One region of the Tatumella sp. JGM94 genome, then DNA from elsewhere that is predicted to be linked to it. Evidence: predicted binding sites of a transcription regulator. Region 1 holds the regulator's gene; the other holds the start of a gene.
What was found. Region 1 encodes CRP, which controls carbon source genes, mostly activating them, when cyclic AMP is high. Its sites were predicted from a motif close to ATGTGANNNNNNTCACAT; they were not measured.
Positions count from the first base shown of each region.

Region 2: epd (erythrose-4-phosphate dehydrogenase) is a predicted target of CRP. The motif match lies at 872-889, and genes of this name have one in related genera.

Region 1 covers NZ_JAERJN010000004.1:12,758-20,993, reverse strand. The annotation lists gene ppiA (peptidylprolyl isomerase A) at 1-198, shown strand, start outside; gene JK216_RS04035 (aminodeoxychorismate/anthranilate synthase component II) at 324-905, shown strand; gene JK216_RS04030 (aspartate aminotransferase family protein) at 991-2,208, shown strand; gene JK216_RS04025 (YccS/YhfK family putative transporter) at 2,252-4,327, opposite strand; gene crp (cAMP-activated global transcriptional regulator CRP) at 4,399-5,031, opposite strand; gene JK216_RS04015 (OsmC family protein) at 5,333-5,737, shown strand; gene JK216_RS04010 (phosphoribulokinase) at 5,776-6,645, opposite strand; gene JK216_RS04005 (YheU family protein) at 6,738-6,953, opposite strand; gene JK216_RS04000 (hydrolase) at 6,956-7,948, opposite strand; gene JK216_RS03995 (LysE family translocator) at 8,030-8,236, shown strand, end outside.
Region 2 covers NZ_JAERJN010000022.1:1,206-9,441, forward strand. The annotation lists partial or broken gene tkt (transketolase) at 1-757, shown strand, start outside; gene epd (erythrose-4-phosphate dehydrogenase) at 1,071-2,090, shown strand; gene pgk (phosphoglycerate kinase) at 2,141-3,304, shown strand; gene fbaA (class II fructose-bisphosphate aldolase) at 3,391-4,470, shown strand; gene mscS (small-conductance mechanosensitive channel MscS) at 4,802-5,671, shown strand; gene JK216_RS14320 (LysE family transporter) at 5,824-6,453, shown strand; gene JK216_RS14325 (oxidative stress defense protein) at 6,548-7,285, shown strand; gene JK216_RS14330 (LysR family transcriptional regulator ArgP) at 7,313-8,218, opposite strand.

The sequences.
Region 1 (8,236 bases):
CAGTTCTTTATTAACGTCGCAGATAACGCATTTCTGGATCACGGCCAGCGTGATTTTGGTTACGCAGTATTTGGTAAGGTGATTAAAGGGATGGATGTTGCCGATAATATTGCCCGGGTTCAGACCTCCAATATCGGCCCTTATCAGAACGTTCCTGTAAAACCGGTCACTATTCTTTCTGCGAAAGTATTGCCGTAACAATGACAGGCCAGTGGACACTGGCCAGCAGTCCGGAGGATAAATACCCTGCTACTGGTTCAGTCTCTGCCCGGAGTACAGATAACCAGACGATGCGTCTGACAGTCAGGCGGGGCATACCAGCCATGTTACTTCTTATCGATAACTACGATTCCTTTACCTGGAATCTGTACCAGTATTTTTCCGTGACCGGTGTTGAGGTCAGGGTAGTACGCAACGACGCTATTACTCTCCCCGAAATTGCTGCATTACCTTTAAGCCATCTGGTGATTTCTCCGGGACCCTGTACTCCGGATCAGTCCGGAGTCTCGGTTGAGGCCATCAGATATTTCGCCGGTAAAATACCTATTCTGGGTGTATGCCTTGGGCATCAGGCGATTACTGTCGCTTTCGGGGGTAAGGTGGTACGTGCCCGTCAGCCGATGCATGGTAAAACCTCAGTGATTACCCACAATGACAAGGGGGTATTCAGACGTCTGAATAATCCTCTGACCGTGACCCGCTACCATTCGTTAGTTGCGGAAGCAGAATCACTGCCTGAGTGCTTTGAAGTCACCGCCCGGAGTGAATCGGAGCGGCAGTTTGATGAAATTATGGGGATAAAGCATAAAACATTACCCATTGAAGGCGTTCAGTTTCATCCTGAAAGCATTATGAGTGAGCAGGGACTTCAGTTATTGAAAAATTTTGTCGAACAGGCCGGTTAATATTTGCCTTTGGTTGATTTTTTATGCATATTTTTTGACTTATTATTTATATTTTCATGCACGGATAAATCAGGCGGACAATTCAATGGCAAAAGAGACGATAGCAGTTAACCGGGAAACGTTTGATCAGGTCATTTTGCCTGTTTATGCACCCGCTCAGTTTGTGCCAGTCAAAGGTAAAGGCAGTCGGGTCTGGGATCAGCAGGGTAAAGAGTATGTCGATTTCTCCGGTGGAATTGCGGTAACTGCCCTGGGCCATTGCCACCCGGCATTGGTCGACACCCTGAAAACACAAGGTGAAACCCTGTGGCATACCAGTAATGTGTTTACTAATGAGCCGGCACTGCGCCTCGCCAGTAAGCTGACTGACGCAACGTTTGCCGAACGGGTATTTTTCGCCAACTCCGGGGCCGAAGCCAATGAAGCCGCATTTAAACTGGCCCGTTACTACGCATCGGTACGCCATAGCCCTTATAAAACCAAAATTATTGCTTTTCACCACGGGTTCCATGGCCGTACGTTATTTACCGTGTCAGTGGGTGGCCAGCCAAAATATTCGGACGGTTTCGGGCCGAAACCTGCCGATATAGTGCATGTTCCTTTTAATGATCTCGGGGCAGTAAAAGCCGTTATTGACGATCATACCTGTGCGGTTGTTCTGGAACCTATTCAGGGAGAAGGAGGCATTACCCCGGCAACACCTGAGTTTATGCAAGGGCTGAGGGATTTATGTGATCAGCATCAGGCGTTACTGGTGATGGACGAAGTGCAGAGTGGTATGGGCCGCAGCGGCAAATTATTTGCCTATGAACATTATGGTGTGACCCCCGATATTCTGACCACGGCCAAAGCGCTGGGGGGCGGTTTCCCTGTGAGTGCAATGCTGACAACAAATGAAATTGCATCAGCGATGTCTCCCGGTACCCATGGGACAACCTATGGGGGTAACCCTCTGGCTTGCGCTATCGCAGAAACTGCGCTCGATACGATTAACACCCCTGAGGTCTTACAGGGTGTAGAAATACGGCGTCAGTGGTTTACAGAGGAGCTGGAAAAAATTAACCGGCATTTTTCGCTGTTCAGTGAGATTCGCGGCAAGGGGCTGTTGATCGGAGCAGAACTGAAGCCACAGTATCAGCCGAAGGCCCGGGATTTGTTACATGCGGCAGCGGCCGAAGGTGTGATGATCCTTACGGCAGGTAGCGGTGTTATCCGTTTTGCCCCCTCACTGGTGATCACCGAGCAGGACATACGTGAAGGAATGGCCCGTTTATCCGTAGCCGTCGGAAAGGTATTTGGCTAACTTACTGACCGCCAGCCTCCTTGCGGACGCTGGCGGGTTTGCTTCAGACTTTCTTTTTCTTATTTATCAGCCACTGTCCGTGACGGGGACGTTGTCGCCAGACAATCGACGAAATAGTCCGCATAACTCTCAGGTGGCTTAATATCTGATCGAGCTGCCGCTCCATAATGGTTACCGGCCCCAGAGGAACCTTGTCGGGAGTATCCATTACCGCACTGCTGCGGTCATCTTCACTCTGGTAACTCAGGCGCTGCTGACATTGTTGTAATGCAATCTCACAGGACTCCAGGTAGCTGCGGGCCAGCCCGGGGCTGAGCATAGTATGTTCATGGGCAAGCGTCGTCAGCACATTAATATGTTCGACAATAAACTGGCTATGGGTAACCCACAGATGCATTTCGTTCAGATATTCAGTATTAAAGCCGGGTTCCTGCATAGCCTGGTTCATTGAACTGAAAAGGGCATTATGCCGCTGGTTTACCTTGATTCTGATACTTTCTAACTCATCGGCGGTGTGCTGCGGAGCAAGTAAGATCTGCAGGGCATGCTGATAGGTCTCCAGGACATCCAGGGCATTTTTTCGTAACAGGGCACTTTGCCACTGCGGCCATAGCCATAGCATGCCGGCGAAAGCAATCAGGCACCCCAGCAGGGTATCCAGCAGGCGGGGCACCAGGAAATTCACCCCGTTAAGGGACAGTAACTGCAGGCTGTATACTGCAGTGACGGTGAAACCAATGGTTGCCCAGCCGTAGTACTGACGGGAAAAGAGATTACTGAACAAGGTCAGCAATAACATTGTCAGCAGGATCACCGATTCCGGCGCGGCCATTTTCAGAGACCAGGCGGCAATCATCAGGCCGGCAAATGTGCCGAGGGCACGGTGCTGAATCCGGACCCGGGTTGCAGCATAACTGTTCTGACTGACCAGAATAATGGTCATTAATACCCAGTAGGGCTTCGGCATATTCAAAGACAGGGCCAGAGTACTGGCCGTCATCAGCATGACCGAAAAACGGCCGGCAGTCCGCAGGGCGACAGACTTTAACGAAATATAGCTGCGTAATGCGGCCAGCAAGGGCAGTCGTCGCTGGCTGTCTGCCATAAGGTCACGGCGGTAGAGTGGTTTCCTTGTTTGCAGTACTGTTGCAATTTTACTGAAATGGTACAGATAGAACTGGCCGACAGGGTTATCAGGGTACTGGCGGACGATATTCTGTAATTCTGACAGAGACTCACGCATCGAAAAGTCCGCCGGAATCTGGTGATAAAGGATATTATCGGCGGTCTTGCGCAGTTGTCCGGCAACCAGATTAGCGGTGCGTTTGATAATTTCTCCCGACTGACTTTTCTGTACCAGATCTCTGACATCCTCACTCTGGCTGAGAGTCACTGAAATATGCTCCTGCAGGTCTTCTGCCATCATAAAGGTACGGATCAGGTATTTTTCACGGCTGTTTTTTTCCGCGGAAAGCATATGGATTTGCTGATAGGCGGTGGTGATTAAATCGACGACTTTCTGCTGGTAATTCAGTAATGCGGGTAATGATTTATCATAATCACTGCTGCTGAGCAGAGTATATTTTTCCTCGCAATATTTCGCCAGAGCGCGGTATAACAGGCTGAGTGTTTCACGCAGCGGCTGATCCTTAGACAGCCTGAACCAGTACCAGTTAAACAGTCCGTACCATAAAGTACCGCAGCCATAGAGCAAAGGGGGGCCCCACAGGGGCATTCGTCCGACCAGGCTCAGCGTAAATGTCATGGCGATCAGGGACCCCGGTAGCAGACGTCCATGCAACGGGCTTATTTCACCGCATACTCCGATTAATAATGGAAGCGCACCGACAATAAACGGTAACGGGACATTACGCAGCAGCAGCCACTGTAGTAAGAAACTACTGAGCGCAAACAGAGTACCGCCGATAACAATTCGCTTAAAAAAATGGCGATGCGGGGTATCCAGTCCGGCGATATTGCAGCAGGCTGGTACCAGAGAAAACAGCAGACCTTTCTGCAGATCGCCGGCCAGCCATCCGGCGGCGACAGGAAGACACAGGATAAGTGTCTGGCGCAAGGCATAGTTAACTTCAGGGTGATAAACAATTCTGCGCCACATCAGATACAACCGCAGGTCAATAATAAACAAGACACGGCAGTCACCTGCCGTGCAGCGGACAGTATGATCCGTTAACGGGTACCGTAGACGACGATGGTTTTCCCGTGGGCTGAAATCAGGTTCTGATCTTCCAGCATTTTCAGGATCCGGCCGACGGTTTCGCGGGAACAACCGACGATTTGGCCGATCTCCTGACGGGTAATTTTGATCTGCATTCCGTCAGGATGAGTCATTGCATCGGGCTGACGTGCCAGGTTAAGCAGGGTCTGGGCAATGCGTCCGGTAACGTCAAGAAAGGCCAGATTACCGACTTTTTCCGACGTTACCTGTAAACGGCGTGCCATCTGTGATGATAAGCGCATCAGAATTTCGGGATTCACCTGAATAAGCTGACGGAATTTCTTGTAAGAAATCTCCGCAACCTCACAGGCAACTTTGGCGCGCACCCAGGCAGTACGTTCCTGGCCTTCCTCAAATAATCCCAGTTCTCCAATAAAATCGCCCTGATTCAGATAAGAGAGGATCATCTCTTTTCCTTCTTCATCTTTAATCAGAACAGCAACGGAGCCTTTCACTATATAATAGAGAGTTTCCGCTTTTTCACCCTGATGGATCAGGGTGCTTTTGGAGGGATATTTGTGAATATGACAATGGGACAGGAACCATTCTAATGTAGGGTCTGTTTGTGGTTTACCAAGAACCATTCTCTTGTATCCTTCTGTTGTAATCGTGCCGGAAACACAGGGGGTAAGATCCTGTGGGGCTTTGAAATCATAGGGCTTTTTTGTCTGACATTCGCGGTGACCCAGTGACACTTACTCTGGTGAAGACGACCGTTTTGCCATGGTTGTAATCGGGTAAAAATTATCTACCCCTCTGTTTGTAGCATACCCTGAGGAAACTGTCTCCTGTTGTATTGTCTGGCCCGGGTCATTGCCCGCAGATTGCCGTTTATCCTGTGAAGGAGTAATCTGACAGATATTTAATAAACTGAGAGTAAGAACAATGCAGGCACGCGTAAAATGGGTTGAAGGGTTGAGTTTTATCGGGGAATCAGCCTCGGGACATCAGGTCCTTATGGATGGTAATGCCGGTGACAAAGCTCCCAGCCCGATGGAAATGGTTTTGATGGCTACCGGAAGCTGTAGTGCCATTGACGTGGTGTCTATTTTGCAGAAAGGCCGTCATGATGTGACAGACTGTGAAGTTAAACTGACATCGCAGCGTCGCGAAGAAGCGCCGCGTCTGTTTACCCATATTAATCTTCACTTTATTGTCACCGGGCATAACCTGGCCGATACAGCGGTAGAGCGTGCAGTTTCACTTTCGGCTGAAAAATATTGCTCGGTTGCTTTAATGCTGGGTAAAGGGGTTGATGTTACCCACAGTGTTGAAGTGATAAGTCTGTAAGTTCATGGTGTCCGGATGCTGTCTGGCATCCGGACGTATTAGCGGGGAGCGCGCTGTTCGATCAATTGTTTCACCAGCGGTGTCATAATCAGCTCCATGGCCAGCCCCATCTTGCCTCCCGGCACGACCAGCGTATTGATATGTGAAATAAATGCCCCGTGGATCATCGCCAGTAAATACGGGAAATTAATCTCTTCCAACCCCCGGAAATGGATCACCACCAAACTCTCATCCAGTGAAGGGATGGTCTTTGCTGCGAACGGATTAGACGTATCAACCGTCGGTACCCGCTGAAAGTTAATATGGGTCCGGGAAAATTGCGGAGTGATATAGTTAATATAGTCATCCATCGACCGTACCACCGAATCCATCACCGCTTCACGGGAGTGGCCGCGTTCGCCGGTGTCTCTGACCAGTTTCTGAATCCATTCCAGATTAACGATCGGTACCACACCGACCATCAAATCAACTTTGTCAGCAACGTTGTGTTGTCCGGTAACAATACCGCCGTGTAATCCTTCATAGAACAAGACATCCGTATTCTCCGGTAAAGGTTGCCAGGGGGTGAAGGTACCGGGCTGCTGTTTCCAGGGCACTGCTTCATCATAGGTATGTAAATATTTACGTGAGCGACCGGTACCCTGGCGGGCATATTCGGTAAAGGTCTGTTCCAGCAGAGAGAAGTCATTGGCCTCGGGTCCAAAATAACTGATATGCCTCCCCAGATCCCGTGCTTTGCGGATAGCAACATCCATCTCTGGCCGGCTATACCGGTGAAAACTGTCTCCTTCCACTTCTGCGGCACGGATATTCAGTTGCTGGAAAATTTTACGAAAGGCGAGGCTGGTAGTACTTGTTCCGGCACCGCTGGAACCGGTAACGGCAATGATAGGATGCCTTGCTGACATAACGTTATGCTCCCTGAACCAATACGGCTGACAGCATTGTTAACATGTCTGGCCGCGGGTGTCATCTGTCGTAGTACGGGACAAATCCGCGGTTAACCGAAATTACGCGCTGGCATCAGTGTGACTGACTCATGTAATTCCGACCACACCACGACGATTTCCCCGGCGGTGAGCTGCCGGTGAATATCGGCCGTTTTTTCTGACAATGAACGCTCCTGTTCACCATAGTCTGTGCCTTCTCTGAGGACAAAAGACTCAATCAGATTATTCAGCGTATCAGGATCTATTTGCTGCCATGGAATGATCACAATTATTTATCCAGCCAGGTTGAAAGCCATTGAGGAATACGATGCTCCAGCCACATGACCGGGCGGGTCAGGGTACCACTGACGAAACCAACGTGGCCACCGTACTGACAGAGCTGGTAGGTAATGCTCGGTGACAGATGCTCCGGATTGGGAATGACATCAGGCACCATAAAAGGATCATCCCGGGCATGGATAATCAGTAACGGTTTTTCGACGCCGGAAAGCAGCGGCATGCCGCTTGCACGACGATAATAGTCGGTTGCATCGGTAAATCCATGGTTTTTAGACGTAATTTCATCATCGAAATCCCTTAGCCGGTGAATGCTATTCAGGCGTTCGAGAGAGATATCCAGCAGGCCGGGATATGCTTTCAGTTTCCGGCGAACACTTTTTTTCATCTGCGACAGCAGATAGAACTGATAAAAACGCGAAAAGCCCTGTTCCAGCTTAGAACTGCAGGGCTCCAGCATTAAAGGGGCCGACACGATAACGCCGGCATCCAACAGACAGTCACTGCCCAGGGAGCCCATCATACAAGCCAGCATATTTCCGCCCAGTGAAAACCCGGTGGCGGCAGTCGGTGCCGGTCCCATCGTTTGTTGCATCCAGCGCAGGAAATAACTGGCGTCAGCAAAATCCCCGGAGTGATAGTTTTGTTTTTTCCGGTTCGACTCACCGCTGCAGCCCCGGAAGTGCATCACCACCCCCAGCCAGCCCCGTTTCTTAAATGCTGACAGCAGCCCGTGAGCATAAGGGCTGTTGATACTACCTTCGAGTCCGTGAAAAATAACAGCACGTGACTTATGTTGTGCATGTTGCGGATTTTCACTCCATGCCAGATCGACAAAATCACCGTCAGGTAGTTCAAGCCGCTGCCAGTAAGGCTTAATCCGCACAATCCGGCGCAGGATCCTTGGCAGAAGGGTCTGGATATGAGGGTTTTTCAGCTGAGGAATTGGGGTAAATTCCTCACCTGTATTACGACAAATTTTCATACCATCGGGTCTTGTCTGATCCATAACTCACTGTATAGTTTCAAAGGTTAATTTAATCCTGAGACAGGAATGGTGTCACGCATGGAAATGGGATTATTTCTCTCGCTACTGGGTTTTCTTTGGGTTGCAGCAATAACACCCGGCCCTAATAATATGTTACTTACTGCATCCGGTGCCAACTTTGGTTTTATTCGCTCATTTCCGTTAATGCTTGGCATTATGCTGGGCATGCAGATTATGCTGCTTATGGTTGCCTTCGGTATTGGCGGTCTTATTCTGGTCTATCCT
Region 2 (8,236 bases), on a different contig from region 1:
CGGTATGACGGCTATCGCCAATGGCCTGGCACTGCACGGGGGGTTCCTGCCGTACACTGCAACTTTCCTGATGTTTGTCGAATATGCGCGTAATGCCGCACGTATGGCCGCACTGATGAAAATCCGTCAGATCCTGGTCTATACCCATGACTCTATTGGTCTGGGTGAAGACGGCCCGACCCATCAGCCGGTAGAACAGATTGCCAGCCTGCGTACCACCCCGAATATGAGCACCTGGCGTCCGTGTGACCAGGTGGAGTCTGCGGTGGCCTGGAAATATGCTATCGAGCGTCAGGACGGACCTACGGCTCTGATTTTCTCCCGTCAGAACCTGACCCAGCAGCCGCGCAGCGCAGAGCAGCTGGCAAACGTGGCCCGTGGCGGTTATATCCTGAAAGACTGTGACGGTCAGCCGGAACTGATCCTGATTGCCACCGGTTCAGAAGTCTCCCTGGCTGTGGCGGCGGCAGATAAACTGAGTGCCGATGGCCGTAAAGTGCGGGTGGTTTCTATGCCGTCCACCGATGCGTTTGATAAGCAGGATGCCGCTTACCGCGAGTCAGTACTGCCGGCGGCAGTCAGCGCCCGTGTGGCCGTGGAAGCGGGTATTGCGGACTACTGGTATAAATATACCGGGCTGAACGGTGCGATTGTCGGTATGACCAGCTTCGGCGAATCCGCCCCGGCAGAGCAGTTATTTGCTGAGTTCGGTTTTACGGTTGACAATGTGGTGGCTAAAGCCAGCGCCCTGCTGTAAACGGTAGTCTGACGATCGGTTAAATATCACAGCATGGCAGCGTTCTGTCATGCTGTTTTTTTTTAGCTACACTAAAGGCTGACTGTGCTTTTTATGCACAATCGGTGGCTAAAAATGTGAAGCTGATCTAATTATTAGAATTGCAGTTGATCTCAGTCATTCCCGTGCCGCATGCCATGAACTATTCTCAGCTGAAGCGTTTCAGTTGAGCGATTGCAACGGCGAATGAACCGACAATGCAGTGGTAGTTAAACTGACAGCAGTGACGTGAATCACGGTTAACGTCACGGCAGGTAAGGGTAATCCGGGTAAAATGACCATCAGAATTGCGATAAATGGTTTTGGGCGTATTGGCCGTGGCGTATTACGGGCCTTGTATGAAACTGGCAGACATACGGATATTTCCGTGGTGGCGATTAATGAACTGGCCGACAGCCAGGGTATCGCCCATTTACTGAAGTATGACACCAGCCATGGTCGTTTTGCCTATGAGGTACGGCTGGAAGATGAAGTACTGAAAGTAGGCCGTGACAGCATTCGCTTACTGCACCAGCCACAGATTTCAGGGCTGCCGTGGCGTGAACTGGATATTGATATTGTGCTGGACTGTACCGGTAAATATGGCAGCCGGGCCGACGGTGAAGCGCATCTGGCGGCCGGGGCAAAAAAAGTGCTGTTTTCTCATCCGGGAGGCAACGATCTGGACGCAACCGTGGTTTACGGTGTCAACCATCAGCAGTTGAAAGCCGAAGACCGGATTGTCTCTAATGCTTCCTGTACCACAAATTGTATTATCCCGGTGATTAAATTACTGGATGATGCTTTCAGTATCGTATCGGGTACGGTAACCACTATTCATTCATCGATGCACGACCAGCAGGTGCTGGATGCGTATCATGACGACTTACGCCGTACCCGTGCGGCCAGTCAGTCGATTATTCCGGTCGATACCCGGCTGGCGGCCGGGATCACAAGGATACTGCCGAAGTTTGCCGATCGCTTTGAAGCCATCGCGGTACGGGTACCGGTAATCAATGTGACGGCCATCGATCTGAGTGTTACGCTGGAAACACCGGTGACAGCAGCACGGGTTAACGAAGTGTTGCACAACGCTGCGCAGGGGATATTTCGTGGTATAGTCGATTACACGGAATTACCGTTAGTGTCGGTTGATTTTAACCATGCTCCCCACAGTGCTATTGTCGATGGCACCCAGACGCGGGTCAGTGGTAAGCACCTGGTGAAAACCCTGGTATGGTGCGATAACGAATGGGGCTTTGCTAACCGGATGCTGGATACTACGTTAGCAATGTCTGCAGGTAATTTCAGGTAAGGCGTGATAGCGCCTGGCAAAACTTATGAGAGTTAACGAGAGGATTCACCATGTCTGTGATTAAAATGACCGATCTGGATCTTGCGGGTAAACGTGTACTGATTCGTGCCGATCTTAATGTGCCGGTAAAAGACGGGAAAGTAACGTCTGATGCCCGTATTCGTGCATCATTGCCAACGATTGAATCTGCCCTGAAACAGGGGGCTAAAGTCATGGTTACCTCTCACCTGGGACGTCCGACCGAAGGTGAATACAACGAAGAATTCTCCCTGTTGCCTGTGGTTAACTACCTGAAAGATAAACTGGGCGACACCAGCGTAAAACTGGCTAAAGATTATCTGGACGGGGTTGAGGTTCAGCCTGGTGAACTGGTCGTTCTGGAGAACGTCCGTTTTAACAAAGGTGAGAAAAAAGACGACGAAACCCTGTCGAAAAAATATGCCGAACTCTGTGATGTGTTTGTGATGGATGCTTTTGGTACGGCACACCGTGCCCAGGCCTCGACCCACGGGGTGGGTAAATTTGCCCCTATCGCCTGTGCCGGCCCGTTACTGTCTGCAGAGCTGGAAGCGCTGGGTAAAGCAATGAGTAATCCGGCCCGGCCGATGGTTGCAGTGGTCGGTGGTTCAAAAGTCTCGACCAAATTTGATGTATTACAATCACTGGTTAACATTGCCGACACGGTGATTGTCGGTGGCGGTATTGCGAATACATTTGTGGCTATCGACAACAAAGTGGGTAAATCACTGTACGAGCCTGAGTTTGTCGATGCAGCGAAAAAACTGCGCGACCAGTACGGTATCCCGGTACCGACCGATTCCCGTGTAGGGACTGAGTTCTCTGAAACGGCTCCGGCCACGGTTAAGCGCGTCAGCGAGATTAAAGACAACGAAGAAATTATGGACTTCGGTTACGAAACTGCCCTGGCGATGGCTAAAATTCTTAAAGAAGCCAAAACCATCCTGTGGAATGGTCCGGTCGGCGTGTTCGAATTCCCTAATTTCCGTAAAGGAACTGAAATTGTTGCCAACGCTATCGCTGATAGCGATGCATTCTCTGTGGCAGGCGGCGGTGATACCCTGGCGGCAATCGACCTGTTCGGTCTTGAAGATAAAATTTCTTATATTTCCACCGGCGGTGGTGCTTTCCTTGAGTTTGTCGAAGGCAAAAAACTTCCGGCGGTTGCGATGCTGGAAGAGCGCGCAAAACAGTAATTCAGCAGCAGATGTGGCCGTCAGGCCACATCGATTTTTCCCGATTGACGGGCTTCCGTATACGGCCAACGAAACAGGACAATGTTATGTCTAAAATTTTTGATTTCGTAAAACCCGGTGTAGTTACTGGTGAAGATGTTCAGAAAATCTTTAAAGTTGCCAAAGAAAACCACTTTGCTCTGCCTGCGGTAAACTGTGTGGGCAGTGACTCAATTAACGCGGTACTTGAAGCCGCAGCGAAAGTAAAAGCCCCGGTCATTATTCAGTTCTCTAACGGTGGTGCTGCTTTTATCGCCGGTAAAGGCTATAAAACTGACAAACCGCAGGGCGCATCTATTATGGGTGCGATTGCCGGTGCCCATCATGTGCATCTGATGGCTGAAGCTTATGGTGTGCCAGTGATCCTGCATACTGACCATTGCGCGAAAAAACTGCTGCCGTGGATCGACGGCCTGCTGGATGCCGGTGAAGCGCACTTTGCCAAAACCGGTAAACCTCTGTTCTCTTCCCATATGATTGACCTGTCAGAGCAGTCACTGGAAGAAAACATTGAAATCAGCAGTAAATACCTGGCCCGTATGGCTAAAATGGGTATGACGCTGGAAATTGAACTGGGTTGTACCGGCGGTGAAGAAGATGGTGTCGATAACTCACATCTGGATAACTCGGCTCTGTATACCCAGCCGGAAGATGTCGACTATGCTTACCAGAAGCTGAGCGCAATCAGCCCGAATTTCACTATCGCAGCCTCTTTCGGTAACGTGCACGGTGTTTATAAACCAGGTAACGTTCAGCTGACACCAAAAATCCTGCGTAATTCTCAGGACTATGTCAGCGAAAAACATGGTCTGCCGCACAATGCACTGAACTTTGTCTTCCATGGTGGTTCAGGTTCGACCCCGGAAGAAATCAAAGAGTCTATCGGTTACGGTGTCATTAAAATGAACATCGATACTGATACCCAGTGGGCTAACTGGCACGGTATTCTTGAGTTCTACAAAAAGAACGAAGGTTACCTGCAGTCGCAGTTGGGTAACCCGGAAGGTGCCGATAAGCCGAACAAAAAATACTATGATCCGCGTGTCTGGTTACGTGCCGCCCAGAGTTCAATGGTGGAACGCGTAGAGCAGGCATTCAGAGAGCTGAACGCTATCGATCGCCTGTAAATCGAGACTGTTATCGGAAAGCCCGCCGCCCGGCGGGCTTTTTTATTTCTGTCATCCGCGCGGCAGCAGGGGCTCACCTTATCCCGGGGCCAACGGGGCGGACTGTATTGCTGTACTTCCGCCGCCTGCCTCCGGCCGGTAAAACCGCGGATTATCAGCCTGGCGGCCACGGCCGTCGGACCGGTAATATCAGGTAACAGTGTCTTAAAAATCACCGTTCAGCGGTTACCGGATTTGGCATTCAGCCATTTATTGTTTACCCTTTGCGCTGAGCAGCTGGTAAATCAGCTACCCTTGATTCACTCAGGAATTTTTATTACAGGATTATTTGATGCAAGACATAAACGTCGTAGATAGCATTCATAATGCCGGCAGCTGGCTGGCACGTAACCAGGAACTGTTGCTGGGTTATGTCGTCAATATTGCGGCTGCCATTGCCATCCTCTTTTTTGGTTTTCTGGTTGCCCGCGTGGTATCAAACGCCCTGAACAAAGTTCTGCTGGCCCGCAGTATCGATCAGACGGTGGCCGACTTTCTGGCGGTACTGGTACGTTACGGTGTTATCGCCTTTACCTTAATCGCCGCCCTTAGCCGTGTCGGTGTACAGACCGCCTCGGTAATCGCTGTACTGGGTGCCGTTGGTCTGGCGGTGGGCCTGTCATTACAAGGTTCTCTGTCGAACCTTGCGGCAGGTGTATTGCTGGTTACCCTGCGTCCGTTCCGTGTCGGTGAATACGTGGACATCAACGGCGCTGCCGGTACCGTACTGAGTGTACAAATCTTCTCTACGACCCTGAAAAGCAGTGACGGGAAGATTATTGTGGTGCCGAACGGCAGCATTATTTCCGGCAAAATTATCAACTACAGCCGTGAGCCAATGAGCCGCAGCCAGTTTATTATCGGTGTCTCTTATGATGCAGATATCGACGAAGTGTTTTCGGTACTGCGCAAAGTGGTGGAAGCTGAGCCGCGTGTAATTCAGGATAAACCGATTGTGGTTGCCCTGAACGAAATGGGGGCGTCAACGCTGAATATCGTTGTTCGTTGCTGGACCACCTATAACGATCAGACCCAGACTTACTGGGACCTGATGGCCGGTTTCAAACGGGCACTGGATGCAAATAATATTGGTATCCCTTACCCGCAAATGGATGTACATATCGTGAATAATTCTGCGCCGGCTATCGACGGCAAACAGTAATTATGATGATGGCCTGCCGCCAGTTTTCTGGCGGACAGGCCCGCCAACTCCCCCCGGATTATTATTTTTTCTAATTATCGATAAGTTCTTTCCATTTCCTTTTCTGCCCGGAAATCGCCAGACTCTGCCCATTCATTAATCGGAGTTTGTCTATGTTATTCTATTTACAGGGAATTACCCTCGGGCTGGCACTTATTCTGCCACTGGGCCCGCAGAATACCTTAATCCTTAATCAGGGAGTTTTACGCCGTTATGCACTGATGGCTGCCAGCTTCTGTATCCTCAGTGATGTGCTGCTTATCTGTGCCGGTATTTTTGGTGGCAGTACAATTCTGCAGCAATCGCCGCTGGCATTGCAGTGTATTACCTGGGCAGGCTGTGCTTTCCTGCTGTGGTATGCCGCCGGTACACTTCGTCAGGTGTGGCGGCCTGTGGCTGAAAGCGCCGGACAGCCCCCGCTGGCACAGCAACGCGTTAAAATACTCTTAACCTTAATTGCCGTCACCTGGCTGAATCCCCATGTCTATCTGGATACCTTTGTAGTGCTCGGGAGCCTGGGCAGTCAGGTTCCGGCCCCGTCACGTATCTGGTTTGCGCTGGGGGCAGTGACGGCATCGGTCGTCTGGTTTTATGCTCTGGCATTACTGGCCAGCGGATTGTCACCGTTACTGAAGCGTGGCCGCCCCCGGCAGGTGATTAATTTGCTGGTGGCCGGGATGATGTTTTATCTGGCACTCCGCCTGGCTGCCGAAGGTCTGCTAATGCTGCGGGCAGACAGATAACAGCAGTGCCGCAGAACTTTCCGTATTCCCGTGACTCCAATCAGTTATCACTGCCTGTATTCACGGGCTGACATCCACAGACAGGAGCCGTATTGTGAAATTACAGTCGCTGGTTATCCCGGCTATCTTCGCTGCAGGGGTATCATCCCTGCCGGTTATTGCGGCCGAATCGCCCGATTCACCCCATATTGCGGTGACCGGTCAGGCGCTGGTAAAGGTCAAACCTGATATGGCTACCCTCAGTATTGATGTCCGGGTGACCGACAAACAGGCCGCACAGGCGAAAAAACAGGCCGACCAGCGGGTGGCGCTCTATTTCGATTTTCTGAAGAAAAACGGTATTGATAGTAAGGACATTGATGCCGCCAATATCTCCACCCGCGCGCAATATGATTACAGCAAACAGGGAACAGCACAGTTGACCGGTTACCAGGCAGAACGTCAGGTAAGCGTAACGGTGCGTCATATAGACAGGCTGAATACGCTGCTGGAAGGGGCCCTGAATTCAGGGTTAGATGAAATCCGTGCTGTCACCCCGGCAGTCAGCGACGCGGCACGTTATCAGCTGCAGGCACGGGATGAGGCGATAAAAGATGCTATCAGTCAGGCACAGGCGGTAGCCAAAGGTTTTAATGCACAACTGGGACCGGTCTGGAGTATCCGCTATCATGCTCAGCAACCTCAGCCACAGCCGGTAATGCGCTTCTACGGACTGGCAAAAGCCAGTGCAGAGACTAGCCCGGAAGAAACCTATCAGCAGCAGAGTGTCAGTTTTGATGACCAGCTAAGTGTCGTCTTCGAACTGAAACCGCAGCAGCCTGCGGTTCCCTGACTGAGCCTCTCCGGTGGCCGGGGCTGCTCAGTCAGCAAATTCGCCCTGGCGTAGTACGCCATGGCCGTGTTCCAGTAATGCATCCGTCACCCGGCGCATTAAACGGCTTTCCGGAGCGAAACGGTGCCAGTACAGCATCCGCCGCTGGAACAGGCCGGGGGTTAAATCCACCAGTTCACCGCGCGCCAGCTCGCCGCCGATCTGTAAATGCGGGATCATACAGCACACCGAGCCCTGCCTGGCCAGCTGAACAAAAGCCTCTGATGAATTGACAATATGGCAGGGCACACTGCCGGGAGGCAGGTCGAAATATTGCTGCAAAAACGCCTGATGCATATCATCCAGATGATCAAAGGCCACCGCCGGTGCTTTTAACAGGGCCGGGCGGGTAACCCCGTTCGGGAAATAGCGTCTGGCAAATTCAGGTGAAGCAACAAACAGATAATCCAGTGCCCCCAGTTGGTCAACCAGACAACTCGGCAGTGCCTGTGGCTGGATACTGACAGCACCGACCACCTCGCCGCGCCGCAAACGTTCCTGGGTACGGCTTTCATCTTCCACCTGTAAATTCAGCCGGACCGGTGAATCGGCCAGTACGTCTTTCAGTGCCGGCAGCAACCAGGTCGCCAGGCTGTCAGCGTTAACCGCAATCGACAGTAATAACGGAGTACTGCTGCCGCTTTCGTCTGCCAGCCATTGTTCTTCCAGCATTTCTACCTGATGCAGCAGGGCCAGTAATTTCTGGCCTTGTTCTGTCGGACGGGGCGGGACAGTTCTGACCAGCAGCGGCTGACCAAACAGGTTTTCCAGCTGTTTAATGCGCTGTGACACCGCCGACTGGGTAATGCAAAGCTTTTGTGCGGCACGCTCGAAGCCCCGTTCGCGGATAACGGCATCCAGTGCCTGAAGTGTTCGGTAATCGGGGCGTTTCATGGTTATTTTGCTCTCTGC